DNA from 2 places in the Bacillus sp. DU-106 genome. Region 2 is predicted to be linked to the other one. Evidence: a T-box and tRNA genes for the amino acid it is inferred to sense, from the RefSeq annotation. Region 2 holds a T-box; the other holds one or more tRNA genes.
What was found. The T-box of region 2 lies ahead of C3Y97_RS16470 (tryptophan--tRNA ligase). A T-box ahead of a tRNA ligase gene usually reads a tRNA of that ligase, here a tRNA-Trp.
Positions count from the first base shown of each region.

Region 1: it encodes a tRNA-Trp, which carries the amino acid that the T-box ahead of C3Y97_RS16470 (tryptophan--tRNA ligase) is inferred to sense. The anticodon was not compared.

Region 1 covers NZ_CP026607.1:523,812-539,679, forward strand. Annotated here, with positions in the region: rRNA gene C3Y97_RS02745 (23S ribosomal RNA) at 1-1,007, shown strand, start outside; rRNA gene rrf (5S ribosomal RNA) at 1,108-1,223, shown strand; tRNA gene C3Y97_RS02755 (tRNA-Asn) at 1,232-1,306, shown strand; tRNA gene C3Y97_RS02760 (tRNA-Ser) at 1,309-1,400, shown strand; tRNA gene C3Y97_RS02765 (tRNA-Glu) at 1,418-1,492, shown strand; tRNA gene C3Y97_RS02770 (tRNA-Val) at 1,497-1,572, shown strand; tRNA gene C3Y97_RS02775 (tRNA-Met) at 1,599-1,675, shown strand; tRNA gene C3Y97_RS02780 (tRNA-Asp) at 1,679-1,754, shown strand; tRNA gene C3Y97_RS02785 (tRNA-Phe) at 1,764-1,839, shown strand; tRNA gene C3Y97_RS02790 (tRNA-Thr) at 1,858-1,933, shown strand; tRNA gene C3Y97_RS02795 (tRNA-Tyr) at 1,944-2,027, shown strand; tRNA gene C3Y97_RS02800 (tRNA-Trp) at 2,035-2,108, shown strand; tRNA gene C3Y97_RS02805 (tRNA-His) at 2,128-2,203, shown strand; tRNA gene C3Y97_RS02810 (tRNA-Gln) at 2,267-2,341, shown strand; tRNA gene C3Y97_RS02815 (tRNA-Gly) at 2,347-2,421, shown strand; tRNA gene C3Y97_RS02820 (tRNA-Cys) at 2,436-2,506, shown strand; tRNA gene C3Y97_RS02825 (tRNA-Leu) at 2,517-2,598, shown strand; gene C3Y97_RS02830 (DUF3884 family protein) at 2,809-3,129, opposite strand; gene C3Y97_RS02835 (YebC/PmpR family DNA-binding transcriptional regulator) at 3,481-4,200, shown strand; gene C3Y97_RS02840 (NUDIX hydrolase) at 4,347-4,808, shown strand; gene C3Y97_RS02845 (transglycosylase domain-containing protein) at 5,302-6,078, shown strand; gene C3Y97_RS02850 (DsbA family protein) at 6,266-6,916, shown strand; tRNA gene C3Y97_RS02855 (tRNA-Gly) at 7,032-7,105, shown strand; gene queG (tRNA epoxyqueuosine(34) reductase QueG) at 7,305-8,447, shown strand; gene C3Y97_RS02865 (amidase domain-containing protein) at 8,492-9,379, shown strand; gene trmL (tRNA (uridine(34)/cytosine(34)/5-carboxymethylaminomethyluridine(34)-2'-O)-methyltransferase TrmL) at 9,438-9,926, shown strand; gene C3Y97_RS02875 (sensor domain-containing protein) at 10,054-12,123, shown strand; gene C3Y97_RS02880 (PrkA family serine protein kinase) at 12,509-14,404, shown strand; gene yhbH (sporulation protein YhbH) at 14,858-15,868, shown strand, end outside.
Region 2 covers NZ_CP026607.1:3,212,512-3,228,379, reverse strand. Annotated here, with positions in the region: gene C3Y97_RS16475 (1-deoxy-D-xylulose-5-phosphate reductoisomerase) at 1-939, opposite strand, end outside; T-box leader at 1,078-1,285, shown strand; gene C3Y97_RS16470 (tryptophan--tRNA ligase) at 1,330-2,328, shown strand; gene C3Y97_RS16465 (NUDIX hydrolase) at 2,337-2,783, opposite strand; gene C3Y97_RS16460 (DUF2785 domain-containing protein) at 2,801-3,640, opposite strand; gene C3Y97_RS16455 (GNAT family N-acetyltransferase) at 3,764-4,486, shown strand; gene C3Y97_RS16450 (hypothetical protein) at 4,538-5,377, shown strand; gene C3Y97_RS16445 (tyrosine-protein phosphatase) at 5,467-6,486, shown strand; gene C3Y97_RS16440 (phosphotransferase family protein) at 6,608-7,522, shown strand; gene C3Y97_RS16435 (YjjG family noncanonical pyrimidine nucleotidase) at 7,567-8,277, shown strand; gene C3Y97_RS16430 (tubby C-terminal domain-like protein) at 8,607-9,572, shown strand; gene C3Y97_RS16425 (helix-turn-helix transcriptional regulator) at 9,652-9,852, opposite strand; gene C3Y97_RS16420 (DUF3796 domain-containing protein) at 9,840-10,199, opposite strand; gene C3Y97_RS16415 (hypothetical protein) at 10,379-10,573, shown strand; gene C3Y97_RS16410 (ABC transporter ATP-binding protein) at 10,662-11,387, shown strand; gene C3Y97_RS16405 (putative ABC transporter permease subunit) at 11,380-13,038, shown strand; gene C3Y97_RS16400 (SDR family oxidoreductase) at 13,096-13,854, shown strand; gene C3Y97_RS16395 (hypothetical protein) at 14,193-14,909, shown strand; gene C3Y97_RS16390 (hypothetical protein) at 14,972-15,868, opposite strand, start outside.

The DNA.
Region 1 (15,868 bases), 2.7 Mb from region 2:
CCCAGTAAACGGCGGCCGTAACTATAACGGTCCTAAGGTAGCGAAATTCCTTGTCGGGTAAGTTCCGACCCGCACGAAAGGTGTAACGATTTGGGCACTGTCTCAACCAGAGACTCGGTGAAATTATAGTACCTGTGAAGATGCAGGTTACCCGCGACAGGACGGAAAGACCCCGTGGAGCTTTACTGTAGCCTGATATTGAATTTTGGTACAGTTTGTACAGGATAGGCGGGAGCCATTGAAACCGGAGCGCTAGCTTCGGTGGAGGCGCTGGTGGGATACCGCCCTGACTGTATTGAAATTCTAACCTACGGGTCTTATCGACCCGGGAGACAGTGTCAGGTGGGCAGTTTGACTGGGGCGGTCGCCTCCTAAAGTGTAACGGAGGCGCCCAAAGGTTCCCTCAGAATGGTTGGAAATCATTCGTAGAGTGCAAAGGCATAAGGGAGCTTGACTGCGAGACCTACAAGTCGAGCAGGGACGAAAGTCGGGCTTAGTGATCCGGTGGTTCCGCATGGAAGGGCCATCGCTCAACGGATAAAAGCTACCCCGGGGATAACAGGCTTATCTCCCCCAAGAGTCCACATCGACGGGGAGGTTTGGCACCTCGATGTCGGCTCATCGCATCCTGGGGCTGTAGTCGGTCCCAAGGGTTGGGCTGTTCGCCCATTAAAGCGGTACGCGAGCTGGGTTCAGAACGTCGTGAGACAGTTCGGTCCCTATCCGTCGTGGGCGTAGGAAATTTGAGAGGAGCTGTCCTTAGTACGAGAGGACCGGGATGGACGCACCGCTGGTGTACCAGTTGTTCTGCCAAGGGCATAGCTGGGTAGCTATGTGCGGAAGGGATAAGTGCTGAAAGCATCTAAGCATGAAGCCCCCCTCAAGATGAGATTTCCCATAGCGTAAGCTAGTAAGATCCCTGAAAGATGATCAGGTTGATAGGTTCGAGGTGGAAGCATGGTGACATGTGGAGCTGACGAATACTAATAGATCGAGGACTTAACCATATAATATGTAGCAATGTTATCTAGTTTTGAGAGAACATAAAAAACTTGTTGACTTTTAAAGTAAATAAGTTATAATAATGATTGTCTCAAAAGAATAATGTCTGGTAATGATGGCAGAGAGGTCACACCCGTTCCCATACCGAACACGGAAGTTAAGCTCTCTAGCGCCGATGGTAGTTGGGACCTTGTCCCTGTGAGAGTAGGACGTTGCCAGGCAATATTATTCCGCAGTAGCTCAGCGGTAGAGCTATCGGCTGTTAACCGATCGGTCGTAGGTTCGATTCCTACCTGCGGAGCCATTGGAGAGCTGTCCGAGTTGGCCGAAGGAGCACGATTGGAAATCGTGTATACGTCACAAGCGTATCAAGGGTTCGAATCCCTTGCTCTCCGCCATAGGATTTATAATATTTGGCCCGTTGGTCAAGTGGTTAAGACACCGCCCTTTCACGGCGGTAACACGGGTTCGAATCCCGTACGGGTCACCACTTTGGAGGATTAGCTCAGCTGGGAGAGCACCTGCCTTACAAGCAGGGGGTCGGCGGTTCGATCCCGTCATCCTCCACCATATAAATTTTATATGAATAGTATTATCGCGGGGTGGAGCAGCACGGTAGCTCGTCGGGCTCATAACCCGAAGGTCGCAGGTTCAAATCCTGTCCCCGCAACCAAATGGTCCCGTGGTGTAGTGGTTAACATGCCTGCCTGTCACGCAGGAGATCGCCGGTTCGACCCCGGTCGGGACCGCCATTTTAATAAGGCTCGGTAGCTCAGTCGGTAGAGCAGAGGACTGAAAATCCTCGTGTCGGCGGTTCGATTCCGTCCCGAGCCACCATTTATTTTAATAAAATACGCCGGCTTAGCTCAATTGGTAGAGCAACTGACTTGTAATCAGTAGGTTGGGGGTTCAAGTCCTCTAGCCGGCACCATGTAAGTTTCGGAGGGGTAGCGAAGTGGCTAAACGCGGCGGACTGTAAATCCGCTCCTTCGGGTTCGGCAGTTCGAATCTGCCCCCCTCCACCATTTACATAGGGGCATAGTTTAAAGGTAGAACTGAGGTCTCCAAAACCTCCAGTGTGGGTTCGATTCCTACTGCCCCTGCCAAATATATTTACACAACATGGCGGTTGTGGCGAAGTGGTTAACGCACCGGATTGTGGCTCCGGCATTCGTGGGTTCGATTCCCATCAGTCGCCCCATTTTTATTTTAAAAATTACAAATAATCTAATGGATACTTACATATAATTAAGTAAGAATTCGATGGGCTATAGCCAAGCGGTAAGGCAACGGACTTTGACTCCGTCATGCGCTGGTTCGAATCCAGCTAGCCCAGCCATTTTTGCGGAAGTAGTTCAGTGGTAGAATACAACCTTGCCAAGGTTGGGGTCGCGGGTTCGAATCCCGTCTTCCGCTCCAATAAAATTTAATATGGCGGCATAGCCAAGTGGTAAGGCAGAGGTCTGCAAAACCTTTATCACCGGTTCAAATCCGGTTGCCGCCTTTTCTTTTGTGCCGATGTGGCGGAATTGGCAGACGCGCACGACTCAAAATCGTGTTCCTTCGGGAGTGTCGGTTCGACCCCGACCATCGGTATCATGAACGGCGTAATAAAAGACTCTACACCAAATGTGTAGAGTCTTTTTATGTTTTCATCATACTATAAAATAAGCAAAAATGGTGTGTTGGTGAAATGGTTATAAATGATTAAGGTAAACTTATTCATTTAGTACATGCGATACAGTTGGGGAAAGCTACAAAACAATAAAGGGATAAATTTTTATCCCTTTATATAATTTCATTATTTTATAGAGAATTTCTCCAACCTGGTGACATGAAGTTAAATCCGACGCCACCAGTAGATATTAGTACATGATCAGCTGTTAATTTCGTAATTTCTAAGAACTTCTTTTCAAACTCTTCTCTGTTGTATTTGTACATAGTTGAGTGGCATGACCACATGTGCGTTGAAGTACTCAACCAGTCTCCTAATTCCTTTAATTCAGGAAACGACTCAAATCGAATTGGTTCATCTAATTTCATGAATCTCACTTGATAGATAGTTGGGTTTAACTTCTCTCCTATTCCTTTAAAAGCATGTGATTTTTTGTCTTTGGAATGTGTCATAATTCACCCTCCATCTTTTCTTCAAATTTTTTCCTATTTTTATTATACAACAATAGAAAACAATTATGGGAATAATATGGAAATCTTTATTGGCAATATAAAAAGACTGTAACAGAAATGTTAGAGTCTTTTTGTTAAATTATACTATGTGCTTCTAAAATTCGTAATAAACGTAGGAATTCATGTATAATATAACTTGTCGAAAGAACAAAATGATAGTGATTTATATTATGTCTGTAATATGAATCAAAAATGAACTTTTTATATTTCTTTTAAAAATGTGTTGAACACACATTATATTTCATATTAATATTTTTATGTAGATTTAAAACGGGAAAGAGAGTGGAAAGTATGGGCCGTAAATGGAACAATATTAAAGACAAAAAAGCATCAAAAGATGCAAATACAAGCCGTATATACGCGAAATTTGGGCGTGAAATTTATGTGGCAGCAAAACAAGGCGAGCCAGATCCAGAATCAAACCAAGCACTAAGAGTTGTATTAGAGCGTGCGAAAACATACAATGTTCCAAGAACAATTATTGATCGTGCAGTTGAAAAAGCAAAAGGCGGTTCAGAAGAAAATTATGACGAGCTTCGTTATGAAGGATTCGGACCAAATGGAGCTATGGTTATTGTAGATACACTTACAAATAACGTAAACCGTACTGCAGCAGATGTACGAGCTGCATTTAGCAAAAATAGTGGTAATATGGGTGTGAACGGTTCTGTAGCTTACATGTTTGATGCGACAGCTGTTATCGGCCTTGAAGGTAAAACATCAGATGAAGTTCTTGAAATTTTAATGGAAGCAGATGTAGATGCACGTGACATTCTAGAAGAAGAAGATTCTGTTATCGTGTATGCTGAACCAGATCAATTTCATGCAGTACAATCTGCACTTAAAGGTGCTGGCGTTGAGGAGTTTACAGTTGCAGAATTAACAATGCTTGCACAAAGTGATGTAACACTTCCTGAAGATGCTCAAGCACAATTTGAGAAAATGGTTGATGCATTAGAAGATTTAGAAGATGTTCAACAAGTTTATCACAACGTAGACTTAGGAGAGTAATACGATAGATGACCCTTTTCGCTTAGCGGATAGGGTCTTTTTTATGAAGTTAATTAAGGTGATGAAGTATTAAAGGTATTTTGTTGTAGGTAGGGAATATGATTATAGGGATATATAAAATATTCATTATCTCTAGGAGGCTTAATATGGAACATAAGACACCAAAGCATATCGTTGCTGTAGCCGGTTATTTAACAAATGGAAAAAATGAAGTGTTATTAACAAAAGTGCACTGGCGAGCTGATACGTGGGAGTTGCCAGGAGGACAGGTAGAAGAAGGCGAAGCGCTCGATCAAGCTGTCTGTAGGGAAATAAAAGAGGAAACAGGGTTAACGGTGAAGCCTATCGGAATTACAGGCGTTTATTATAATACTTCTATGCATATTCTAGCTGTTGTTTTTAAAGTAGCATATATAAGTGGTGAAATAAAAATTCAACCTGAAGAAATACAAGAGGCTAAATTTGTTGAGTTAAATGAAGAGAACATAGATGAGTATATAACGCGTCCTCATATGAAATCCAGAACGCTTGATGCAATGAGAGCAACACATTTTATTCCGTATGAAACGTGGGAAGTACAGCCGTATAATTTAATAGGAAGATTGTAAAGAAAAGAGTAGCCGATTTGAGATACATTCGAATCACTACTCTTTTTTTGTATACTGTTTAAGAAAAAGGTCAAAATAATAGTAGCACTAGTATTGATTTTGAGAACGTTTGTTCTGTATAATAAATCTATATGTTATATACATTTAGATTACTAGATAGTCAAAAGTATATATATTTGTAGATGATATAATTAAAGTGTAAAGTGAAAATATAATAGTCTTAAGGGTTTCTCTTTTATTGGTTATTCGTACTTTAACATAACCTATATTCAATATTTCAGATGAATAGTAGATAAAAAAAGACTGTGATACAATACTTTTTTATCCCACTATTTGCTAGGCAGTAAGCTTGATTAATGAGGACCGATTAAAGTTTCACTTTATACCTTACAATGATGTAAGGTACGTGTAAGAGAAATCGATGGGATATTTTTTTACAACAATGTATTCTTAAAGTAAGAGTTATATGCTGTGTGGAAAAGAGGTGTTCAAGATGAAAGAACGAGTATTATCTAGGGTGAACTATCATCAAAAAGTTGCATTAAATCCAATGACTAAACTTTTTTATAAAGCCATTATATTATTATTATTGTTAAGTTGTACGTTATTATTCATTGGAAATGTAATGATTGAGAAAAGTGATATTAGTAAATTACATGTACCGGCTAAGTTAGAGGTGCCAGAATCATTAACACATGCATTTATTGCGACAGAAGATAAAAGATTTTATCATCATAACGGTTTAGATTATATAGCAATTATTAGGGCCTCTGTTGAGAATATAAAGGCTGGTGGTGTCGTGCAAGGAGGAAGCACAATTACACAGCAGCTATCTAAAAATGCCTTTTTAACGAATGAACGTACATTTTCTCGGAAGTGGAAAGAGATTTTTTATACGAAAAAAATTGAACGCACATTTACGAAGGATGAAATATTAAAATTATATGTAAGTAATATTTATTATGGAGAAGGAGCATGGGGAATTGAAAAAGCAGCAAACCTTTACTTCGGTAAAAAGGTGAACCAATTAACGTTGGCTGAAAGTGCAATGATGGCTGCTGTAGTAAAAGCACCTGCTTATTACTCACCTGCCCAAAATTATGATAAAGCAGTAGAGAGACGTAATGTCGTTTTGAGACTAATGGAGAAAGAAGGCTATATAAGCCATGATGAGTATGTTCAAGCAGTTAGTGAGAAATTGGTAATTCGTCATGATATAAAAATAGAGCAGTCGATGTTAAATAGCGCGCGTAAAAAAGCAGTAAGTTAAGAGAAGTTCCTACAGAGGAGCTTCTTTTTTTGAATAAATTGTGACAAATTGTGACACAATATCGTCACAATTATTGTGTTTTTGTAATTTATGTGAGCGTGTTCATTGCGTGACGTATATAAGTGTTGATATTATGTGTATTGTGTACAATGCTGTATACAGAATATGAATTTAAAGAGGAATGTATATGAAATCAAATAAACTCATGGCTCTTGGTATAGTTTTTTCTATCGCAGTATTGATTGTAATTGGAACAATTGCGTATAGCATCATAAATGACAAAAAAGATAAAGGGAATGAGATGTTTGCTTATTCTACGCAACAATCTTTAGGGAAAGATGATGCTCCAGTTAAGGTAGTTGAATTTGGAGACTTTAAATGTCCTGCTTGTCGTACTTGGGATGTAACAGTATTACCTCGATTAAAAGAAGAGTATATTGATAAAGGCAAAGTGCAGTTATACTTTATTAACTTCCCATTTATCGGAAAAGACTCAGATTTAGGTGCAGCAGCTGGTGAAGCAATTTATAAACAAGATAAAGATTCATTCTGGATTTTCTATGATGAGATTTATCAAAATCAAAAGAAAGATACGGAAGAATGGATTACAGAAGATTTGCTTCTTAGCATTGTGAAAGAGAAACTTCCAAAAGTTGATGTAGAGCAATTTAAGAAAGATTTACACAGTAAAGACATTAAAGAAAAAGTAAGTAAAGATTCAGATCGTGCTCAAAAATTAAAAGTTCAAGGTGCTCCTTCTGTATATGTAAACGGAAATCTTGCAAATCCTGATTTTGATAGTATGAAGAAGGCAATTGATAAAGAATTGAAAAAGTGATGAGGTCTCTCATCACTTTTTCGACTTTTTTCGATAAAATTCTTGCCTCTACTTTTTTTACATGCTATACTATTTTACATAAGTTATTCTAATATCTTATATGTAATTCATATTTGCGGGTGTAGTTTAGTGGTAAAACAAGAGCCTTCCAAGCTCTGGTCGAGAGTTCGATTCTCTTCACCCGCTCCAAATTTTATTAAAAGTTTTTCTATAAATTGTGATCAACGCAGTGTTTCGTTTCCGAGATAAACGAGGCATTGCGTTTTTTAATGTTTGAAAAATATAATTACATGCGAAAATAGAAGTAAATGATAGTATTCCAAACGTGAATTACTAACCAATAGAGTGGTTACATAAGGGGTGGATTCATCTGAGGAGGCGATTAAGAGTGGATTTTGAACAATTAAAGCAAGATGTAATTGCGTATAGTAAAACAATTGGCATAGATAAAATAGGCTTTGCGAGCGCTTCTCCTTTTGAGGAATTAAAGCAGCGCTTAATCCAGCAACAACAATTAAATTATCAATCTGGATTTGAAGAGCCTGATATAGAGAAGAGAACGAATCCGCAACTGTTATTACCGGGTGCTAAATCAATTATTGCGATTGCTTTAGCATATCCTTCAAAATTAAAAAATGCACCATTAAGTAAGCGTGGAGAACGCCGTGGGATTTTTTGTCGTGCTTCTTGGGGACAAGATTATCATCTTGTTTTACGAGATCGTTTGAAAAAATTAGAGGCATATTTAATTGAAAAACTTCCCGATATAGAAGTGAAGTCCATGGTTGATACAGGTGAATTAAGTGATCGAGCTGTATCAGAGCGTGCTGGTATTGGATGGAGCGGTAAAAACTGCTCTATTATTACACCTGAATTTGGTTCGTACGTATACTTAGGGGAAATGATTACAAATGTTCCATTCCCGCCAGATAAGCCGATAGAAGATCAATGCGGAGGCTGTACGAAATGTATCGATATTTGCCCTACCGGTGCTTTAATACAGGGGGGACAGTTAGATTCGAAGAAGTGCATTGCGTTTTTAACACAAACGAAAGGATTCCTACCTGAAGAATATCGCGATAAAATAGGAAATCGCATATATGGATGTGATACGTGTCAGACTGTTTGTCCGAAAAACAAAGGAATGGATTTTCATAATCATCCTGAGATGGAGCCGGATCCTGAGCTAGTTAAACCATTATTAACGCCACTTTTAACAATTAGTAATCGTGATTTTAAAGAGAAATATGGGATTATGTCAGGGTCATGGAGAGGGAAAAAACCACTGCAAAGAAATGCGATTTTAGCATTAGCACATTTTAAAGAAGCATCGGCAATTCCAGATTTAATTGGTGTTATGAAAGATGACCCAAGACCGGTACTACGCGGAACGGCAGCATGGGCACTTGGGAAAATTGGCGGAGATGGAGTAGGCGAAGCGATTGAGAAAGCGATGGAACGTGAGAAAGATGAAGAAGTGCTTCATGAAATGAATCGCGGGCTTGAATTGTTAGCACAGAAAAAAGAGTAGATAATATTTCCCTTTTTCATATTGTAATATGGGAGGGAGACAGAATGGTTGTAAAAACGAAGATTGAAAACCAAGTACAACAATTTTTAGCATATATAACGGAGAAAAGAACGAATGTGGATGGTATTGCTGAGGATTTACTACAAATGGCACTGAGAAAGAAACAATTGTTTCAAAGGCGTAGTGCACATATAGTGAAAGCAACTGCGGATGTTTCTTTCATTAGACAATTAAATAGTAATGACCATCAAGAAATTGATTATCAAATACATTTTAAATATTTAATTAAGCATAAAGAATTATTTTATATTGAAGAGGAACAATTAAAACGAAGAGTTTGTTTAAATAATAGTCGAATTATAGGCGATTCTGCTATTGAAGTGTCAGAAGAAATTAGAATGGGTGAGACATTAGAAAGGGATATTACGAAAGAGAAGTACGGTTCTTATCAGTATAATCGTTTAGAGGCAGTGAAATATGCAGAGCGTTGGTGGGATGACCGGAATCCTATGTATCGTAATTTCCCTGATAATTGTACGAATTTCATTTCTCAATGTCTTCATACTGGAGAAGTACCTATGAACGGGTATCCTAATATTCGTAAAGGATGGTGGCAAAGGGAGAATCAGTGGAGTTGGAGCTGGGCTGTTGCACATTCTTTTTATTGGTATTTGTCAGGTGCTACAACAGGACTTCGAGCAGAGGCGGTAGAGAGGCCAGAAGAACTTATTCTTGGAGATGTCATTGCTTATGATTTCGAGGATGACGGAAGATGGAATCATACGACGATTGTAGTAGCAAAAGATGCAGATGGTATGCCGCTTGTAAATGCACATTCAGCGAATAGCCGTCGACGTTATTGGAACTATGAAGACTCTAGTAAATATACACCACAAATGAAATATAAATTCTTTCATATTATTAATGGGTAGAGATTTTTCGCTCAAGTGGTATAATACGTAGTAGACAAAAAACAGAGGTGAATATCGCGTGGGAGTACATGTTGTTTTATATCAGCCAGAAATTCCAGCAAATACAGGGAATATTGCTCGTACTTGTGCAGCAACTGGAACAGAATTACATTTGATTAGACCGCTTGGATTTTCAACGGATGATAAAATGTTAAAGCGTGCAGGATTAGATTATTGGCAGCACGTAAAAATTACGTATTATGATTCAATTGAAGAATTTTATGAAAAAAATAAAGACGGTGAATTCTTCTATTTAACAAAGTATGGCGAGAAAGCTCATACAGCGTTTGACTATAGCAAGCGTGAGAAGGATTACTATTTTGTATTTGGAAGAGAAACAAACGGCTTACCAGCTAATGTAATCGAAGAAAACTTTGATCATTGTTTACGTATTCCAATGACAGATAAAGTACGTTCATTAAATTTATCTAATACAGCAGCAATTTTAATTTATGAAGCGTTCCGCCAACAAAATTACCCTGGATTAGATTTAGAAATCGTTTATTAAAAGTCGCCATATGGCGACTTTTTTTTATAAAATAAAAATAATATATAATCATACATTTAAAAGAGAGGACATAATCATATAGAATGGGATATATGATTAAAAATAGATAAGACGGGTTGAGATAAATATGAAGGAAGAATATAGTAATCAAAATACCTTTTTAAGTATGATAGATATGGATTTAATTAGACAAGGATTATTACATGCTATTCAAGATTTAGTATTCATATTGAAAGTTATTGATAATGAAACGTTTCAATATATGTATGTGAATAAAATAGGAATGGATTATGCTAGGTTAAGCGAAGAGTGCTATGGAAAAACTTTTGCAGAAGTATTACCAAAAGATATAGCGGGGATATTGCAAAGGCAATATGCAAAAGTAGTGAGAGAAGCGAAAGCACACACCTTTTGTGATGTAGTCAATTTACCAAAAGGTGAGATACATTATGAATCTTCACTTAATCCTGTCTGCGACGAAGAAGGAATATGTCAATTTGTTATTTGTATTACAAGAGATATTACAGCTCAAATTGAGGAGAAGACAAAGATAGAGGAAAAACAAATGTTATTTAAGTCGTTACTGGAATATAATAATGACTCAATTATATCTATAGATTCTATAGGGAGAGTTACATATGCAAATCCGGCAACGTATGAAATATTTGGATACCGGTATGAGGAATTAAATAATAAATTTATTTTTGAATTCATTAATAAAGAATATGAAAAAGATTTTCAAATTATATTTAAGGGATCGATGCAAGGAAAAGCAAAACAAATTGTTTCAAAGAAATATGTTCATAAAGAAGGGTACGAGCTATATATTTCTTTGAGAACTATCCCGATTATTGTGAACGGTGAAATTGTTGGGATTTATATTGTTACGAGAGATGTTACAAGGCAAGTATTAAACGAAATGCGAACAGAATATTTAGCTTACTATGACCAGTTAACGGGATTAATGAATAGAATTTCATGTACAAATAAGTTAAATACTTTTTTAAATGAGAGTGTAAATTTTGCGCTTGTATTTATAGATTTAGATGAGTTTCATCGTATTAATGATACATTTGGTCATAAAGAGGGAGATAAAGTATTACAAAAAGTTACAGAATGTTTAAGCAATCTAAAAATAGAAGGTATGCACTTATTTAGAGAACACGATGATCAATTTGTTATGTTGATAGAAAATATAACGAAAGAATATGTAGAGGAAGTTGCAAAAAGCATACTGAAAAATATTAGTGAATATTTTGTAATCGAAGAAGAAGATGTATATTTAAGTGCATCAATTGGAATTGTAATGGCTCCAGCAGATGGAGAAGATGAAAAAATACTATTTCAGAGGGTCGATGCTGCTTTAGAAAAAGCAAAAGAAAAAGGAAAAGGACATTATCATTTTTATTGTAGTGGATTAGACTGTGAGCGTGAACAAAGGTTTATAATAGAAAACCAGTTACATCGTGCTATAGAAAAAAATGAATTTTTCTTATATTATCAGCCACAAATTAATATTGAAACGAAAAAAATAGCTAGTATGGAAGCCTTAATAAGGTGGGAGAATAAGGAATTAGGATTTGTTTCTCCAAACCAATTTATTCCGTTGGCAGAAAGAACAGGATTTATTATTAAGCTCGATGAATGGGTAGTAAATCAAGTGTGTCAGCAACTGCGCGAATGGTTAAATAAAGGATATGAAGTGGTCCCAATTGCGGTTAATATTTCAGCTAGACACTTTCGTTCTATTACATTAATAGAGATGATTACACGGGCTTTAAATAAGTACAATGTATCAGCTCATTTATTAGCGATAGAGGTTACAGAAGGAGCTCTTATACATAAAGATATATCAAAGAGAGTGTTACTACAATTAAAAGAACAAAATTTAAAGATTCATTTAGATGATTTTGGAACAGGCTATTCATCTTTAAGTTATTTAAAAACATATCCAATTGATACTTTAAAAATTGATCGTTCTTTTATGGAAGGTATACATATAGATGAACGTGATACGAATATTACAGCTGCAATTATTCATTTAGCTCATACTTTAGAATTGAATATAATTGCAGAAGGAGTAGAAAAAAAGGAGCAAATACAGTTTTTGAAAGAAAAGAATGTGAAGCTTGTACAAGGTTATTATTATAGCCGACCACTATCCAAATATGATATGGAAAATATGTATTATAAATAAAAAAATGATGTGCTAAAAGCACATCATTTTTTATGTGTACCTGGTTTGTCATTGTAACCGGATGTAAAAATAGCTGTAAGAAATGTGAGTGATACACCTAAAATTAATAATAATTTCATACTAATATCCTCCTTACTGTTTTCGGTTTATGAGTTTTATTTATTATCCAAAATGTATGTAAGGTTCTTAGAAGAAAAGAATTTATTTATAATGAATAGCAGTGTAAAAATGTTAATACCTATATTATACAGAATTTTCTTTGAATTTTGGAGAGAATTTTAGCGTGCTATTATATATTTCGTTTTGATTTAAAGAATGTTTAAGGACATCCTAGCATACCTTTTATAATAATCCGATTGAACAAGGAGATGGGGGAGGAGCTATAATGGATATTCTAAAAAAGATTGAACAGCATCGAGCAGCAGAAGAACGTTTACAATGGGAAGGTACGTTTGCGGAGTATTTGGAGCTTGTGAAAGAAAGACCATGGGTGGCTCAAACAGCACACTCTCGCATTTACAATATGATAAAAGACGCTGGAATTGAAGAAGTTGATGGTAGAAGAAAGTATAACTTCTTTAGTAATCAGCTCTTTGGATTAGAGGATGCTCTAGAACGTCTTGTAGAGGAATATTTTCATCCATCTGCAAAACGATTAGATGTTAGAAAAAGAATTTTATTATTAATGGGTCCTGTTAGTGGAGGGAAATCAACGTTAGTTACAATGTTGAAACGAGGATTAGAAACATATTCAAGAACAGATCGCGGAGCAATTTTTGCAATTAAAGGATGCCCAATGCACGAGGATCCACTGCATTTAATTCCACATCATTTACGAGATGATTTCTTTGATGAGTATGGGGTTAGAATTGAAGGGAATTTATCACCACTAAATGTCATGCGTTTAGAGCAAGAATACGGATCAAGAATTGAGGATGTAGTTGTAGAGCGTATTTTCTTCTCTGAAGATCGCCGTACAGGGATTGGTACATTTAGCCCGTCTGATCCAAAATCACAGGATATTGCAGATTTAACAGGTAGTCTGGACTTTTCTACGATTGCAGAATATGGTTCAGAATCAGATCCGCGTGCGTATCGATTTGATGGAGAATTAAATAAGGCAAACCGAGGAATGATGGAGTTCCAAGAGATGTTAAAATGCGATGAGAAGTTTTTATGGCACTTATTATCGCTTACGCAAGAAGGGAATTTCAAAGCGGGAAGATTTGCGCTTATTTCAGCAGATGAATTAATTGTAGCGCATACGAATGAAACAGAGTATCGCTCATTTATAGCAAATAAGAAAAATGAAGCATTGCACTCAAGAATTATTGTAATGCCAGTTCCTTATAATTTACGAGTAAGTGAAGAAGAACATATTTATGAAAAAATGATTCGTGAAAGTGATGTATCGAATGTTCACATTGCACCACACACACTTCGCGTTGCAGCAATGTTCACTATTTTAACTCGTTTAAAAGATCCGAAGCGTCCGGATATTGATTTAATTAAAAAGATGCGTTTGTATGATGGAGAAACGGTAGAAGGTTATAATGCGATTGATGTAGAAGAATTACAACGCGAATATCAAGATGAAGGTATGAAGGGTATTGATCCTCGTTATGTCATTAACCGAATTTCGTCTACAATCATTCGAAAAGAGGTACCATCTATTAACGCGTTAGATGTACTTAGATCTTTAAAAGATGGGCTAGATCAGCATCCATCCATTAGTAATGAAGACCGTGAACGTTACATGAACTTCATCTCATTAGCGAGAAAAGAATACGATGAAATCGCGAAGAAAGAAGTACAAAAAGCGTTTGTTTATTCATATGAAGAATCAGCTAAGACGCTTATGGATAATTACTTAGATAACGTTGAGGCGTACTGCAATAAATCGAAATTACGTGATCCGTTAACAGGAGAAGAAATGAGTCCAGATGAAAAATTAATGCGCTCAATTGAAGAGCAAATTGGAATTTCAGAAAATGCTAAGAAAGCGTTCCGTGAAGAGATTTTAATTCGCATTTCTGCTTATGCCCGTAAAGGAAAACGCTTTGATTATAATTCACATGAACGTCTTCGTGAAGCGATTCAGAAAAAACTATTTGCTGATTTAAAAGATATAGTGAAAATTACAACATCAACGAAAACGCCGGACGAAAATCAGCTTAAGAAAATCAATGATGTTGTTGCGCGTTTAATTGATGAGCATGGTTATAATTCTTCTTCAGCAAATGAATTACTACGCTATGTAGGTAGCTTGTTAAACAGATAGTTTGATAACAAAACGCTGTCTCTTGTATTTTGCGGGACAGCGTTTTATTATCCGTTCATATGTGTATAAAGTGTCATACCTTGTCCAAATGTAATAAATTAAGATGCAATTTTATGAATTTATTGTCAATTATTTTTACAATATGCATATGATAGAGTAACCAACCATTCATACGAAAAAAGCCAACACAATACAATATGTTGCAAAGTAAAAATGTGTGCAACAATGCATTGTGTTTCTTTCTTATCAGTGGCTGAATATTTCTTTCTATTTATGTGAGTGGCAAAATTTTGTTTAGGATGCTCGGGGTATTGTATGAAAAACGTTATAAATGTTTATGGGATGATTTTCTGTGGGCAGTTACCTTTCAAATATTCTAGCTTGCATATTACAGAACAAAATTTATAGATTGCTGTTCATACAGGAAGACAATTACAGTAAGGAGGGAAAGGAATGGGCGAAGAAAATCAACCAAATTATACGATTTCACAGGAAAACTGGTCCCTCCATCGCAAAGGATATGACGACCAACAGCGCCATCAAGAAAAAGTACAAGAGGCAATTAAGAATAATTTACCCGATCTTGTAACAGAAGAAAGTATAGTTATGTCTAATGGCAAGGATGTTGTAAAAATACCAATTCGTTCTCTAGATGAATATAAGATTAGATACAATTATGATAAAAATAAACATGTTGGGCAAGGAAACGGTGACAGCAAAGTTGGTGATGTCGTTGCGAGAGATGGATCAGGTGGTCAAAAACAAAAAGGGCCAGGAAAAGGGCAAGGAGCAGGAGATGCAGCTGGGGAAGATTACTATGAAGCTGAAGTCTCTATTTTAGAATTAGAGCAAGCGTTTTTCAGAGAGTTAGAACTGCCTAATTTAAAGAGAAAAGAAATGGATGAAAACCGGATTGAACATGTTGAATTTAATGACATTAGAAAAACAGGATTATGGGGAAATATCGATAAGAAACGAACAATGATATCCGCATATAAACGAAATGCGATGGGTGGTAAAGCATCTTTTCATCCAATTCATCAAGAAGACTTAAAGTTCCGCACTTGGAATGAAGTATTAAAGCCAGATTCAAAAGCTGTTGTATTAGCGATGATGGATACGAGTGGATCGATGGGAATATGGGAGAAATATATGGCACGTAGCTTCTTTTTCTGGATGACAAGATTTTTACGCACAAAGTATGAAACAGTTGATATTGAATTTATTGCTCATCATACAGAAGCGAAAGTCGTTACAGAAGAAGAATTTTTCTCAAAAGGAGAAAGTGGCGGAACAATATGTTCTTCCGTATATAAAAAAGCATTAGAACTTATCGATAATAAATATTCACCTGACCGCTATAATATTTATCCATTCCATTTTTCAGATGGTGATAATTTAACATCAGATAATGCTAGATGTGTAAAACTTGTTGAAGAGCTAATGAAGAAGTGTAATATGTTT
Region 2 (15,868 bases):
GCCACATTCATATGCGTATTGTAGACAAGGGAACTTCTCTAAATCTGGTTTTTCAAAATGTAAACTACCGATTTCTAATAAATTTAATTTTTCATAGGAAGAAGGCAGCCGAGTAGGATAGTGAAACGCATATTGAATCGGCATTCTCATATCAGGAGCACCGAGCTGCGCCATAACTGATCCATCAATAAATTCTACTAAAGAATGAATGATACTTTCTTTATGAATCATTACATTAATTTTTTTATATGGAATATCAAATAGCCATCTCGCTTCCATTACTTCGAACCCTTTATTCATTAATGTGGCAGAATCAATCGTTAGTTTTGCGCCCATTAACCAGTTTGGGTGCTTTAAAGCATCTTTTGCTTGTAATGTTTGCATTTCATCACGTGTTTTATCACGGAAAGCACCACCGGAAGCTGTTACAATTAACTTCTCAATCTCTTTATTATTTTCTCCGTTTAAACATTGGAAAATAGCTGAATGCTCACTATCTACTGGAATTAAGCGACATCCGTTTTGTTTCGCTAGTTCAGTTACGATATGTCCAGCTGCAACCAAAGTTTCTTTATTAGCAATAGCGATATCTTTCTTCGCTTTTAATGCTTCAATTGTTGGAAGTAATCCTGAAACACCTACAACAGAGCTTAATACAAGATTTGAATCAGGGTGAGTAGCTACTGCAATTAAGCCATCAGTCCCGTGTGTGATTTTTGTATTTGCTGAAATACGCGTACGAAGCTTGTCTGCTAAGTCTTTTGTCGCAACGCTTACAATACGAGGTTGAAACGTTTTGATTTGTTGCTCAAGAAGATCGATATTATAATTTGCGGTTAAACCGACGATTTTAAAATGTTCAGGATGAGCTGAAACGACATCTAATGCAGATGTGCCGATGGATCCTGTTGAACCTAAAATTGATATATATTTTACCATGAAAAAACCTCCAAAGTTGTTTCGAATATTTCAACAAACCTATATAACATTAGACAATTGAAGTGGAAATTCCTGCTATATAAAATAGAAAATTAGGGTTTGTTTGGAAGTGAAATGTGATAAACTGTAAAAAATAACGAAAAAGCAATGAAAGAGAAGAGTACATATTCGAAACTTTTTAGAGAGCTGATGTGTGGTGGAAATCAGTAAGGGATGAATATGGAATGGGCTCTGGAGCTTCTAACTGAAATGAGTAGGTAAAGACGGTTACTTCACGTTATTGAAGTATGAAGTGAGCTAATGATAGCTAATTAAGGTGGTACCGCGGGAGTCTCTCGTCCTTTTTTAAGGATGAGGGGCTCTTTTTATTTTGAGAAAGGAGGAGTTAGTGTGAGTGAAAAAATAATGTTAACAGGAATTAAGCCGACAGGTTATCCGCATTTAGGGAATTATATTGGTGCGATTAAACCTGCATTACAAATGTCAAAGAATAATGAAGGAAGAGCATTGTACTTTATAGCTGATTATCATGCATTAAATGCTGTGCATGATTCAGAAAAGTTCAGCAGTTATACGAAAGAGGTAGCAGCTACTTGGTTATCGCTTGGACTTGGGGAAGATGTTGTTTTTTATCGGCAAACAGAAGTACCGGAAATTCTAGAATTAGCTTGGATTTTAGCTTGCCTAACTCCGAAAGGTCTTATGAACCGTGCTCATGCGTATAAAGCGAAGGTGGAGCAAAATAAAGAAGCAGGGTTAGAGGTCGATGCGGGAGTGAATATGGGGTTATACACGTACCCGATTTTAATGGCAGCTGACATATTATTATTTCAAGCTACTCATGTACCAGTTGGAAAAGACCAAATTCAACATATTGAAATTGCGCGTGATATTGCGACGTATTTTAATCATACATTTGGCACGACATTTACACTACCGGAGTATGTAGTGCAAGAAGAAGGAGCTATTTTACCTGGTCTTGATGGAAGGAAGATGAGTAAAAGTTACGGAAATGTAATCCCATTATTTGCAGAGCAAGAAAAACTTCGAAAGTTAATATTTAAAATCAAAACAGACTCTTCACTTCCAAATGAACCGAAAGAACTAGAAACCTTATTTACAATTTATAAAGAATTTGCGACAGAAGACGAAGTACAGTCATTACGTGAAAAATATGAGACTGGAATCGGATGGGGCGATGTGAAAAAAGAGTTGTTTCGCGTTGTAGATCGTGAGTTAGCTGGACCTCGTGAAAAGTACGCAATGTATATGAATGAGCCGGATTTATTATATGAAGCATTAGAAAACGGTGCTGAGAAGGCACGCGCTATTGCGAAGATAAATTTAGCAGAAATTAAAAAACGGATTGGATTTGAGAGGGAACGTTAAGCGTTCCCTTATTTTTTTAGATAATCTGTAATAATCTTCTCGATAACAGGAGGAAGATTATTAGGTAATTCATCAAGTGAAAAGAAGCGTAGTTCTTTTGATTCACTTTGATCGCATACAAGTTCACCATAAAATTCTCGGCAAATATAAACAACGAGTACACCGTGTACTTGATCGCCATTTGGATAGATTTGAAAGAAATCTGGTCCTGAGTATGTACGGAATAGTTCTGGATTTTTAATAATAAGTCCAGTTTCTTCAAACACTTCTCGTTTTAAAGCATCTTCTAACGTTTCGTTATATTCTAAGGCACCGCCAATAATGCCCCAGCGGTTAAAATCTGTACGGAGCTGCAGCAATACTTCATCTTTTTCATTTAATATAATGGCGTGTGATCCTATTAGAATAAGTGGATGATTTCCTACTAGATTTCTCATATCTTCAATATAACCCATGTCATTGCTCCTTGTATTTAATAATAGTTAGGAAGTTCTTTTAACATTCTTTCTGTTTTACGTGCTGTAAAGGCTAAGTTATGGTCATCTTTCGTTCTGAAAAATAATGTGCGTAAAAAGGTTTTAATATTGGCACATAAAATACAATACTCATTAAGCGAAAGGCGTTTTCTAATTTGAGGAAGCCTTTTTATTTTTTTATGAATAATAGAAATTAAATCGTTCTGAGGAAAATCATGATACAGCATTGCTAGTAATGGAGTAACAATGCGTTCATCTTCGTTATTATGAAAAAGGTCAGATGGAATAAAGATTTTATTTAATAAACAATGAATTAATTCTTCGTACCATTCAAAAGTTGTATACGTATTATGAACAATTTCAGTAAAGGCATCAGATACATGAGCAAGACAATGAGCCCATCCTTTATTTTCAATATAGCCCCGAAAATCCGTTTCTAAGTTTGTGTATGTAATGAGTTTATTTTTTATTTCTTCGATATCCTCCTCTGTACAAAAGTAGTGCGAATTAGCGAATTGGAGTATTAACGCAATTAACGAAACAGTGTAAGAACGTGTGAAAACCCCATCTGTATGTGGGGAGTAAATGTCACAATATAAATACTCATCACTTAAACAAGTTTGCAGAAGTAATTTCAGCTGATCGTCCATAAGGAATTCATGATGAATGAAATGCGCAAAACATTTATATATAAGTTGGTAACGAACGTAGCTATCAGTCGTTCCGATATACTGAAGCATGTTCAAAGTTAACTCATTTACGTCTATATGTTGCAGTTGCGTGTAGTCATTTTGTTGTATAAGCTCTAACTGTTGTTGCAATGCTGTAATATCCAATGGAGAACCTCCTCCGCACTTTAAAGATGCGATCTTTTCTAGTATTCTATATATTCAAGGACAATCCTGCTCATGCAAGGAGAACGATTAGAAATTCGAGTATGATATAGATGAGGGAAGAATATGACGACGATAGAACAGTTAGAAAAACATTTTAAAATAAGAAGAAGTGCTTCTTCTATTATGATAAAAGAAAATAATGCAGAGGTTTTTACAGAAGAGCAATTAGAAGAGATGGTGCAATATTACGTTGCTGAAGCTAAAAAAGATGGATTAGAAAAACTACATTTTGAAATCTCTTCAAAAAGTCCAAATTATGATGTGTATAAAAAATGTTTTGAAACGTATTCATTTGAATATGTTACGGAAAACATGATTGTATTTAAAGATATATACGAAGTAGAAGATGTAGAAAGTGAAATTGATTTTAAGCTTATTGAAGAAGTTGGAGAAGAGGCTTTTTATTCACTGTGGAATGAAGCAACGGGAGAACCAGTCGCTCATGATCAATTTGTGCATATGATGCTAGAAGAAATTGGTGAGCAATGGAAAGAACATTGCTTAACAGCGAGTGTCGATGAAAAGCCGATAGGAATTGTAATCCCGCATATTGAAAGAGGTACGTTAGAAGAAGGAAAACTTATGTACTTCGCAGTTACTCCAAATGTGCGTAATAAGGGATATGAAGCCGCATTATTTGCAGGTGCGATGTTTGTCTTAAAGGAAATAGGTGCATCTTATTATATTGGTGAGACAAATATGCAAAATGAGTGGATGAAGGATGTTTTTGAAAAGAACGGATGTCAGCTGCTTAGTTCAACTGAGAGATATGTGAGAAAGTTTTAGGAGGATGAATGATGTATACTCTCGAACTCGTATAGCGGGAGGGGACTATATATGTTAAAGCAATCCATGCATTCATTCGTGTTATTGTATCCAAATGTATTGTTAGAAGGCTGGAATGTTGAAAAAGTTTCAGAACGTTATGAAGGTGAAAAGTGGGGAACTTTTTGGTTTCAGGTTGTTACTCCAACTGGGATGTTTCGAGTAAAGGAATTTTTTCTCGATATAATGGAACCAGTATTTCCGGATAGCTGTATTTCTCAAGCAAAAGGAGATTGTTTTCAATATAAAGGGCTTGTGTATTGGAAAGGTGTAAATTATAAAGGAAAAGAAAGTTACGTTACATCTATATGGAAAACACAAGTTGAAATTTCTGTTGATCATGGATATGTAAACCAAGACGAAATGGAACGATTTCTATTTGAATTACAACCAGTAAATATGGAGCTTGGGAAAACGATATTACATACATCATTTCACTTATTAAGCTTTCAAGCGAAGAGAAGTGAAATGGGTGAGATAGGAAGATGTAGAGAGTGGAATGCTCCAGATGACGTATCCTATGTAAATTTGTTAATTCATGAAAAACTAAATTGGAAACTTGAATCGGTCGGTTTCGGAAATGACGAAACGCAGTATGTATACTGGGACGAAGTTAATAAACTATATGCACTTTGGGTTTGTAGACATAAAAACAAAGCGTATTATCCTATTTCTTCATGGACAATGAACTATGGCCCAAAACAAATTATAAACGGGTTAGAGTTTTATTCGCACCCTAATCGCGGAACAGTTGTATACGAAGATTTAGGTAATGAACAAATCGCATACGTATTTCGCGGTAATCCATGTACAAATTTTGAACAAGTAAAAGAACTTTTTGCCTGTTTGTAAGATAAAAAGAAAAATGAGAACGACAAAGTAGATATTTGTATAATACAATAGAGTGAGATTCGATTATAAGAGAAAGCGTTGGTGAAAGAATGGAGCAGCAAAGAAATTGGCTACAAGCAACTGTAGAAAGAATTGAAGATAATACGTTACAAATAAAGTGGGCAAATAATATAGAAGAAGTTCGTATTTATTGGAGTACTTCACCAGATCATATTGAAGAAAATGGAGAACTACTTGCAACTGTAAATGGAGGATTATCATATACAATTGAAAACCCGAGTGAAAATGAACGTCCATATTTTAGACTAGTAGGAAGTAATGGACAAGCAGTGACAGTAGCTGAGCGTAGATTGCCATTACAAGGTGCGTTTAACTTCCGTGATATGGGTGGATATGAAACGAGAGATGGACGTAAAGTGAAATGGGGCAAATTATACCGTTCTGAAGAATTAGCAGGACTAACAGAGTGGGATATCGACTATTTACAAAAGTCTGGTTTAAAGTTAATTTGTGACTATCGTACAGACTTTGAGGTAAAGCATAAGCCAAATCCTGAGATTACAGGTGCTCGTCAAGTGTGCTTACCAGTTATGCAAGACTTAGCGAAAGACTTAAATATAAATGAGTTTTTCCAAGTTGGTGACCTTTCTATGTTAGGAAAACCAGGTGAGTATCTTGTGAAAATGAATCAAGATTTCGTAAGTGGTAACGAGGCGTTCGTAAGCTTCTTAAACTTAGCGCAAAACCCGGAAAACTTACCGTTAGTAAACCATTGTACAGCTGGGAAAGACCGTACTGGATTTGGATCAGCATTATTATTACTTTTACTAGGTGTACCAGAGAAAACAGTAATGGAAGATTATTTACTAAGTAACGGTTTCCGTGAAAAGTTAAACGAGAAAATGATGGCCTTTTTAGGTGCAAAACTACAAAACGATGAGAGTAGAGAGATATTAGGTGCGATGTTTGAAGCACGTGCTGAATACTTGCAAGCTGCGATTGGTGAAATTCAAAAGCAATACGAATCAGTTGAAGCATACGCTGAAAGGGCTCTTGGCTTTACGAAAGAGTCGTTAGAGGAAATGAAAGAGTTATTACTAGAAGATTAATAAGTAAAAGGAGGCTGAGCGGATTAGCCTCCTTTTACTATTGTTGCTATAATTTTGTTAATGAGGATGTTGTGCACCGAGGAGAAAATGGATGAAAAGAACTTAAGAATCGGGGGAGAAAATGATTTATACACGTGTAAAAGCAGAGGGGTTAAGAGAAAAGCTGGCAACAATACTAAGTCAAGAGTATAAGGAACTAGCTATTCAAGATTTAAAGGTGATTGGAACAGGAGTGCAAAATATTGTTTTTCAAGGAGATTCAGAAAAGGGGTCTTTAGCATTTCGAGTACCGTGGGAAAGAGAAGTGGAAAATATAAATGAAGACTTATTTAACAGTCGGATTTCGTTGCAAAAGGAAGCGGAGCTGTCTAAGTATTGTCATTCAAAAGGTATTCCAGTACCAAGGATACACGGATTGCATCTTTCAACCGAACTTGATTTTTTAATTTCGGATTGTGTGTATGCTGATCGTACGCCAATTTCCGCATGCAAAATAGGGGAGTTAGTGAGCAAGCTTCATAGTATGCCAATTGATGGTTTGTATTACAAACAAAATATTAGAGAGCCCATTAGTAAGTATATAGCAGAACGAATTGTGAAACGGATAGAAGGGTTTAATACAATCAAGGACTGTAAAATTAATCTTCCGAATACAAAAACAATTGAATATATTCTTAGTACAGCAGATCATGTAAAATGTTTATTACATATGGACATTCGAGCAGCCAATTTAATCGGGTATAATGGAGAAGTTAAAGCAATAGTTGATTGGGATAACGCTTTAATTGGTCATCCATTGCTGGAGCTTATGAGAATAGCTGAAACAAATGAGGTTAGTTGGGATGAATTTAAAGATGGATATAAGAATGATAGTATCTTTAATGTTACTCCTCATATTGTTAGTTTATTTTATAGACTAGATACAGCAGTCATGCTAGCAAACTTATTTATAGCACATTTGAAAATAAAAGATAAAGGTGTATTCTATAAAGAGCGGGTTAAAGCGCTTCATCACGAAATATATAAAAATTTATAAGCAATGAGAACGAAGCTTTTAAAATAGGAATTGAGGAGAACATCATGAAATACAAAGTTATATTATTCGACGTAGATGATACATTATTAGATTTCCCTGAAACGGAAAGACACGCATTACATAATGCGTTTGTACAGTTTGGTATGTCTACAGGGTATAATGATTATCTTGCAAGTTATAAAGAGATTAGTAATGGATTATGGAGAGATTTAGAAAATAAAATGATTACGCTAAGTGAATTAGCCGTAGAGCGATTTAGACAATTATTTGCAATTCATAATATAGACGTAGATGCGCAGCAATTTAGTGATGTATACCTTGAAAATTTAGGGAAGGAAGTACATCTTATAGAAGGCGCAGTACAATTATGTGAAAATCTACAAGATTGCAAGTTAGGTATTATTACGAATGGATATACGAAGGTGCAACAATCAAGAATCGGAAATTCGCCTTTATGTAATTTCTTTGATCACATTATTATTTCTGAAGAAGTTGGTCATCAAAAACCAGCACGTGAGATTTTTGATTATGCGTTTGAGAAGTTTGGGATTACTGATAAATCAAGCGTACTAATGGTTGGAGATTCGTTAACTTCTGATATGAAAGGCGGAGAAGATTACGGCATTGATACGTGTTGGTATAATCCGAGTTTGAAAGAAAACGGGACAGATGTTAACCCGACTTATGAAGTGGAGAGTCTGCTACAAATTTTAGAAATTGTAGAAGTGGCGGAAGAAAAGGTAGCTTCATTTTAATCATGCTGATATTTGTCGAAAAATCGATATATTGAAAAAATCGTTGATATATTGTAAGTTGTGATAGATATATTGAAAAAATCGTTGATATATTGTAAGTTGCGATAGATATATTTGAAAAATCGTTGATATATTGTAAGTTGCGATAGATATATTTGAAAAATCGCTCATATAAATTCATATACTAAGATATAGAACAAAAAAATAGAGCTACTATACAAGGTCATTCACGTGTTATAATGCGTGAATTAAATATGCGTATATAAATAGTTTCCTAGCGTGATGCGATGTCATGTATGATTAGTGTAACAACTAGAGGTGAATAAAGAATGTTAAAGTTTTTATTTGAGTTAGACAAGAATCTCCCGCAGAAGGATGAGCCACGGTATGATGCTTATTCAAAGGGCTTTATCGAAGGAGATGTAACGATTTGCGCGAGTGACAGCGTATTTTTTCAAAAATCATGTATGAAGGTTGCAGAGCTGGGGATTTATTTAGGTCAGTGGATGGAACAAGTTCAACATGGGCAGAACGTGCCTATGAAATATGAAACGGCTGACCGTGAAGAGGTAATTCTTGGTTTCTTCTATGAAGAGGATCATAATCAATGGAATGTTTTTTCCAGCTGGCAAGAATTTGAACTTCAAGAGCGTATAGCTACTACAACATTAATAGAGAGTGTTCAACGCTATTTGTATGAGTTAAATAAAGAACTGCGCATGATAGAATATCCTGTGACGTTTGATCAGTACTTAAGAGGAGAGCGAATGATGCAGCTCTCTTACAAACGACCGTGTGATAGCAAAGCAGATACGACACCGATAGAGGTTTATAATGGAAGTGAGCAAGTAGGTGTAGTAAGGGGCTATTATAAAAATACGCTGATGAGAGTGCTGGATTTTATTCCGAAAATTGGTAGTAATATTATTTATGAAATAAAGGATAGTAAGGACAATATTCGCGTCATTGCAAAGGATGTAAGTAGGCAGCGCCAAAGAAGGATTTTAGTAATGTACAAAGATAATCATGATGCAGAGCATGAAATACTTGTATGTGACGGAAAGTTATTGGATGCAAATTTCTTATTTACCTTTACATATAAGGCAGAAGAATATGTTGTTCATAAAACTTCATTTGGAATGGGAAAATTATTACGAAAAGGCTATGTAATTGCAGATTGGAATATTCGTCTTGAGGAAGATATGTATTACATTGAGATGAATGTATATGATGAAGATTACATGCAGGATCGATACTTACTATTAGGCGTATTTCATGCGGTTTTATATGGATAATCAATAAGAAATACCGTCATTCTTCTTGGAAAGAATGACGGTATTTTTTTATGTGATTCTTGTGACTGGACGTCTTTAATCAATCCTCAAAAATAAAAATCTCATCAATCGTACTATGTAATGCCTTCGCTATATCGTGAGCAAGTTGTAAGGAAGGATTGTATTTACCTTTTTCGAGATGACTAATTGTTTCACGTCGCACACTAACGCTCTTCGCTAAATCTTCTTGTGTCATGTTCAATTTTGCGCGGTATTCTTTTATCTTCGTTACGAACGCCATGGTGCATCTTCCATTTCATCAACAGGTTTATCATAAAAGAACATAGAAAAACCGAATGTAAGAATGAGTGTGCCGAAAATAAGAGCGATATCAATCTCTTGTAGCGTAGAGTTTGGAAATAACATTTCAATAAATATAATGATAGCAGTAGTTAGTAATGTAATGATAAATGCATTGCGGCACGATTTATTGACAATTTGTTCAAACAGTTCATCGTGTTGAACTGTTCTATACGATGTGAAAAAGGAGAAGAAACAGAACATAGTAAACAATCCTTTTTCATAAAAAAATCCGAGGAAACCGAAGAAACCGAGAAATCCTAAATATTTTATCCAAGTTGTTTTCATGATAGGTCCTCCTTACGTTGTTAGAAATAAGTCACGTTATGTTACAAATATATCACAATTGGATAGGAATGGTAATAATAGTTTTCCAGTTTGCTTCATAATAATAGTAAAAAGAGGAAATATGCTGCGAAATAAAGAGGATAATATTGTAAAATGGTTGTAAGGAGGGGGAGGAAGAAATGCTAACTTGGATTATGATCGTTGTATTACTTGTAGTGATTACTGTCATTGCGACGGTGTTAATTGGGCGGAATGGTGATGCAAATTATAGCAAAGCGACAAAGGGGAATATTAAACGCTTAACAATGATTTATATTATACTAGCTGTCGTTTTAGTTGTTGGATTAGGGGTGTATATTTATTTTAAAGGTTAAATATACTGAAAAATGTAAAAATCTTAAAATAGAACTATGCTATAATATCAATATAGTTATTTGGTAATTAAGGAAAGGATTGGATGGAATGATTGAAATTACGAATGTGTCAAAAAGTTATAATGGGTCTACCTATGCAGTAAAAGACTTAAGTTTATCTGTACCTAGCGGCGAAATCTTTGGATTTTTAGGACCGAATGGTGCGGGTAAATCAACGACAATTAAGATGATTACTGGTATTCACGGGGTGGACAAAGGGACTATTACGATTAACGGAAAAAATATTATGGAAGAGCCGATGGAAGCGAAGAAGACGTTTGGTTATGTACCAGATAGTCCAGATATGTTTTTACGATTAAAAGGAATTGAATATTTAAACTTTATGGCCGATATGTATGAAGTGTCGAAAGAAGTACGACAAGAACGAATAGAGTCTTTAGCGAAGAAGTTTGATCTTTATAATGCTTTATCTGATCAAATTCAAAGTTATTCGCACGGTATGAGACAAAAAATCGTTATTATTGGTGTGCTCGTACATGAGCCAGATGTATGGATTTTAGATGAACCATTAACTGGGCTTGATCCGAAATCTGCATATATTTTAAAAGAAATGATGAGAGAGCATGCGGATAAAGGAAAGATTGTATTTTTCTCTACACACGTATTAGAAGTAGCGGAAAAAATATGTGACCGGGTTGCTATTATTAATAAGGGGAATTTGCAGTTTAAAGGAAATTTAGATGAAATGAGAGATCATTTTAAATCCAATGAATCACTTGAAAAAATGTTCTTGGAGATGACGGGCAATGAGTAAAATTTGGACGTTAACGAAGGTACTATTAAAGTTAAATTACGCAGATTTTATAACAGATAAGAAGAAGCGATGGGCGTATGTATTTTCATTTGCAGCTATTTTATTTGTCGGCTTTTTACTGTTTGGTTCTATCACGCATGCAATGTATGAGGGAATGATACATTTAGGGCAAGATCCAGGAATGATTATCGCAATGGGACTTGCGATTGCGAGTATATGGGTATTTTTAATGAGTATTACGAACATTTTAACTGTATTTTACTACAGCAATGACATTGAAATGTTATTACCATTACCATTAAAACCAGCGCAAATTATTTCAGCCAAATTTTTAACAGTATTAATTACACAATACGTAATGAGTTCATTTATTTTATTACCGATCTTTATTACGTACGGTTTAAAAAGTGGCGCATTTATTACATATTACATATATATGATTTTCATTTACTTACTCTTCCCAATTGTGCCGTTAGTACTAGCTTCGTTACTGATGACAGTTATTATGAGGTATACAAATATAGCGAAAAATAAAGACCGAGGAAATATATTTATTGGAATCGTAAGTATACTATTTATTGTAGGAATTAACGTATTTTTGCAGTGGAAAAATAAAAGTTCGTTTTCTGAAGATGCAATTGCGGATTACCTTGCAAACAACCAGTCTTCTCTTTTAGTACAAATGACAAACTATTTTCCAACTACATATTTTGGAGCAGTAGCATTAGTAGAAAATGCAAATTGGAAGGGACCTTTATATGTAATAATCTTTGCAGTTATTTCATTTGTCTTCTTTGTGTTGTTTTATTACATAGCAGAGCGTACATATTTAAAAGGGGTTATTGGACTTTCAACGAGTACAGCAAAGAAACAAGTTATTTCGGCGGAAGGTTTACAGAAATCAACAGTACAAAGTTCGCATTTAAAAGCGTATGTGAAAAAAGAATTTAAAACGTTATTCCGTACACCACAATTTTTCTTAAATTGCATTGTACAAACTTTCGTTATGCCAATTATGTTGTTCTTTATTTTATTTGTGCAAGATGGAAATTTAAAGTTTATTACAGAGTATATTAACAATCCAGAGACAACGGGATTTGCAATTGGTGTTGGCCTTTGTGCATCGTTATTTTTAATGGGTAGTAACGTCATTGCAACAACGTCATTTTCGCGAGATGGAAGCTCTTGGTTTGTGAATCGTTATTTACCAGTAAAGGCTTCGGATATCTTTTTTGCGAAAGCAATCACTGCTTGGTTAATTAATGTAATCATTTTAGCAGTATTCGGTATTACGATGGCAGTTGTAGCTGGGATTTCTCCAGTCTTTATGATACTGTGGTTTTTACTAAGTGCGAACGGGTTGTTATTAATTAATTTAATCGGAACACGCTGGGACGCACAAACTGCAGATATTCATTGGGATACAGAGCAGAAATTATTTAAAAGTCGATATACAACTTTGTGGAATTTTTTAGCAAATATTTTAATAGCTTTAATTATTGTGGGGGGAGTAAGTGTATTATACTTCTTCCTTCATGTCGGACTATGGGTTATGTTTATCGTTTTATTTGTAATGTTTACGATTGTAAATTATATCTTTATTAAAATGTTAAAATTAGGTGCTGAACGTATACTGTCAAATATTCAATAAGAAGATAGATCCTCTGTATTCATGCAGGGGATCTGTGTATAGATGGAGGAGAAAAAGGTGAAGAAAATAGCAATTGTAACAGGGGCAACTCGTCTGAATGGAATCGGTGCAGCTGTATGCAAGGTGCTTGCTCAAAAGGGGATAGACATTTTTTTCACGTACTGGCCAAAGTATGATAAAGCGATGCCATGGGGAATGAGTGATCAAGAACCCTTTTTGCTGAAAAAGGAAATTGAAAGTTACGATGTTCGATGTGAAATGGCAGAAATTAATTTATCGCAGTCTTATTCGCCAAATCGTTTGTTTTATATGGTATCAGAACGGTTAGGTGATCCATCTATTCTAGTTAATAATGCAGTATATTCTACTCATACGAGGATTGAGGAATTAGATGTAGAGCAGTTGGATAAACATTATACAGTTAATGTTCGAGCTACTATGCTATTAAGTTCATTGTTTATAAAACATTATTCACTTAAAACGGGCGGGAGTATTATTAATCTTACTTCAGGACAGTCAGTAGGTCCAATGCCAGATGAACTAGCATATGCAGCAACGAAAGGGGCAATTGAAGCATTTACAAAGTCAGTAGCACCAGTTGCGATGGAGAAGGGGATTACAGTGAATGCTGTAGATCCAGGACCGACGAATACAGGATGGATTACAGAGGAGCTGAAGCATCATTTAGTATGGAAGTTCCCACAAGGTAAAGTAGGAGAACCGGTGGATGCTGCGCGCTTAATTTCTTTTTTAGTAAGTGAAGAAGCGAAATGGGTTACTGGGCAAGTCATTCACTCGAATGGTGGTTACTCATAAAAATATTATGTTAACAAATGTTGAGAAACAAAAAACGAAAGAAAATTTTATTTTTTTGTATAAATAAAATGTCAAGAAAGATAAAAATTTGATAGAAGAGTATATCGTCATATGAAGATAGTAATTCTTAATGTGACAATATACTCTTTTTCTTTTACTTGCGAGTAGAAAAATGAAGTAGAAGAAACTCGAATATTAAAATGAGTTTATCAGTTTTTGTACGTATTATTATGAAGATTACTGTCGGAAAGATGATAATTCCTATGAAAAGGGATTTTTTAAGGGGGAATCGAATCGTAAAGGGGAGGATAAATTATGTAAAACATAGGGGGATTTATATGAAAATGAAAAAGGTCGCTATCGCATCGATAACAATTGGTACAATGCTTACTATGGCAGCTTGTAGTCCTTCATCAGATAAAGAAACGGAAAAGAAAGAGCAAGTAACTGCGCAAAATGATGGAGAAGCAAAAACGACAAGTGCAGATGAAGCGTCAAAAACAACGAAAGATACTGAAAAAGAAACAAATACTTCTTCAAATGAAAAAACAGATAAGGATGCAAAAAATACGAAAGAATCATCAGGGACAGAAAGTAACGGCAAAACGTCAACTCAAAACGAAAATGTAAAAACAAAAGAAAAAGAGACGACAGGAAAAACGAATGATCAAACGACTAGCGGGAAAACAACAGATCAAAGCACAAGTACAAGCACAAACAATAACGGAAAGACAACGAAAGATCCGAAGAAAAGTGTTGCTGTGAAAACGAATGTTAAAGAAGTTGTAGCATTAATTGATAGCTTGGACAAGCAGTTAGCTGCTAATCCAAAATTGGAAACAGTGAATAAGCTTGGCAAACAAATTAATGAAAAGTGGGATGTGATTGAAAAAGAGCTAGAAGCATCACATCCGACGGATTCTAAAACAATCGGTCAAAGTATGTATCCGTTAATTGTAGGAGCGGAGAAAGAAAAAATCGATATTAATAAAATGAAATCATTAACGACGAAAACGAAAAAAGATTTAAATCAGTTATTGACGAAACTTTCATAGTTTCAAAAGCCTACTCGTGTGAGTAGGCCTTTTTTAGGTTGTTGTAATGTGCATAGTATAACTTATTTATTTCTATTTTCAATTACGATGCGAAAGGAACTGAATGCTTGTTGACTGATATAATCTTCTTCGTTAACTTTATAAGGAAATGGAAAAGCGACGAGTTGCAAATTACTTTCCTGATCCACTGAAGGCAATGTGAAATTAAAGATTTGCCTCGTTTCAGGTGCAACCTTAGTATAAACGACTTTTCTATTGTTAAATATTTCAACTTGTTTCCAATCTTTAAAAGCCACGATTGCGTAAGTCATTTCATCATTTGTTTCATTACCGTTTGATAAAATTAATTGCTTGCCTTCCTTTTCAAAGAAGACAGTTTGTAAGTTCTCTTCACGGTTCGTAACAAATAATGGTTCGTAAAGACCATCTTTTAGAATAGCATCTGGATCTATAAGGGAGAGTTTTATTTTTTCGTTTTCTTTCTGAAGAGGATGCATTGAATATCGCATACTTAGAATATCTTCTAAAATAGCTGCTTTATTTAAGTTATTATCTTTTAATTTGTATTCAGGTTTTTTAATTATTAAAAAGGTTAATTCACTTGCATTAGGAGAAGTGTGTAAAGAGATTTTCGTAGTCATTGAACTGTTTGGTTTCATATCAAAAAAATAGTGTGATATTTCAGTAGTAGTATCTTCTATTTTAAAAGGTTTTTGTTCGTAATCTTCTAGAACAATTAATCCATATTTTCGGTTTTCATTAATAGTATGTACGAATGATAATGTTACATTAATTTTATTATCCTCACTAGTAATTGTACTACCATTGTTAATATGTTGGCCTTGATTATCCTTCAATCCGTAAGAAATAGTATTGGTTTGTTGCTCTCGTTTATTTTCTATGGAAGGTGGATGAGGTTGTATGAATGAAGTATTGAACAAAATATAAATTGTAAGTAA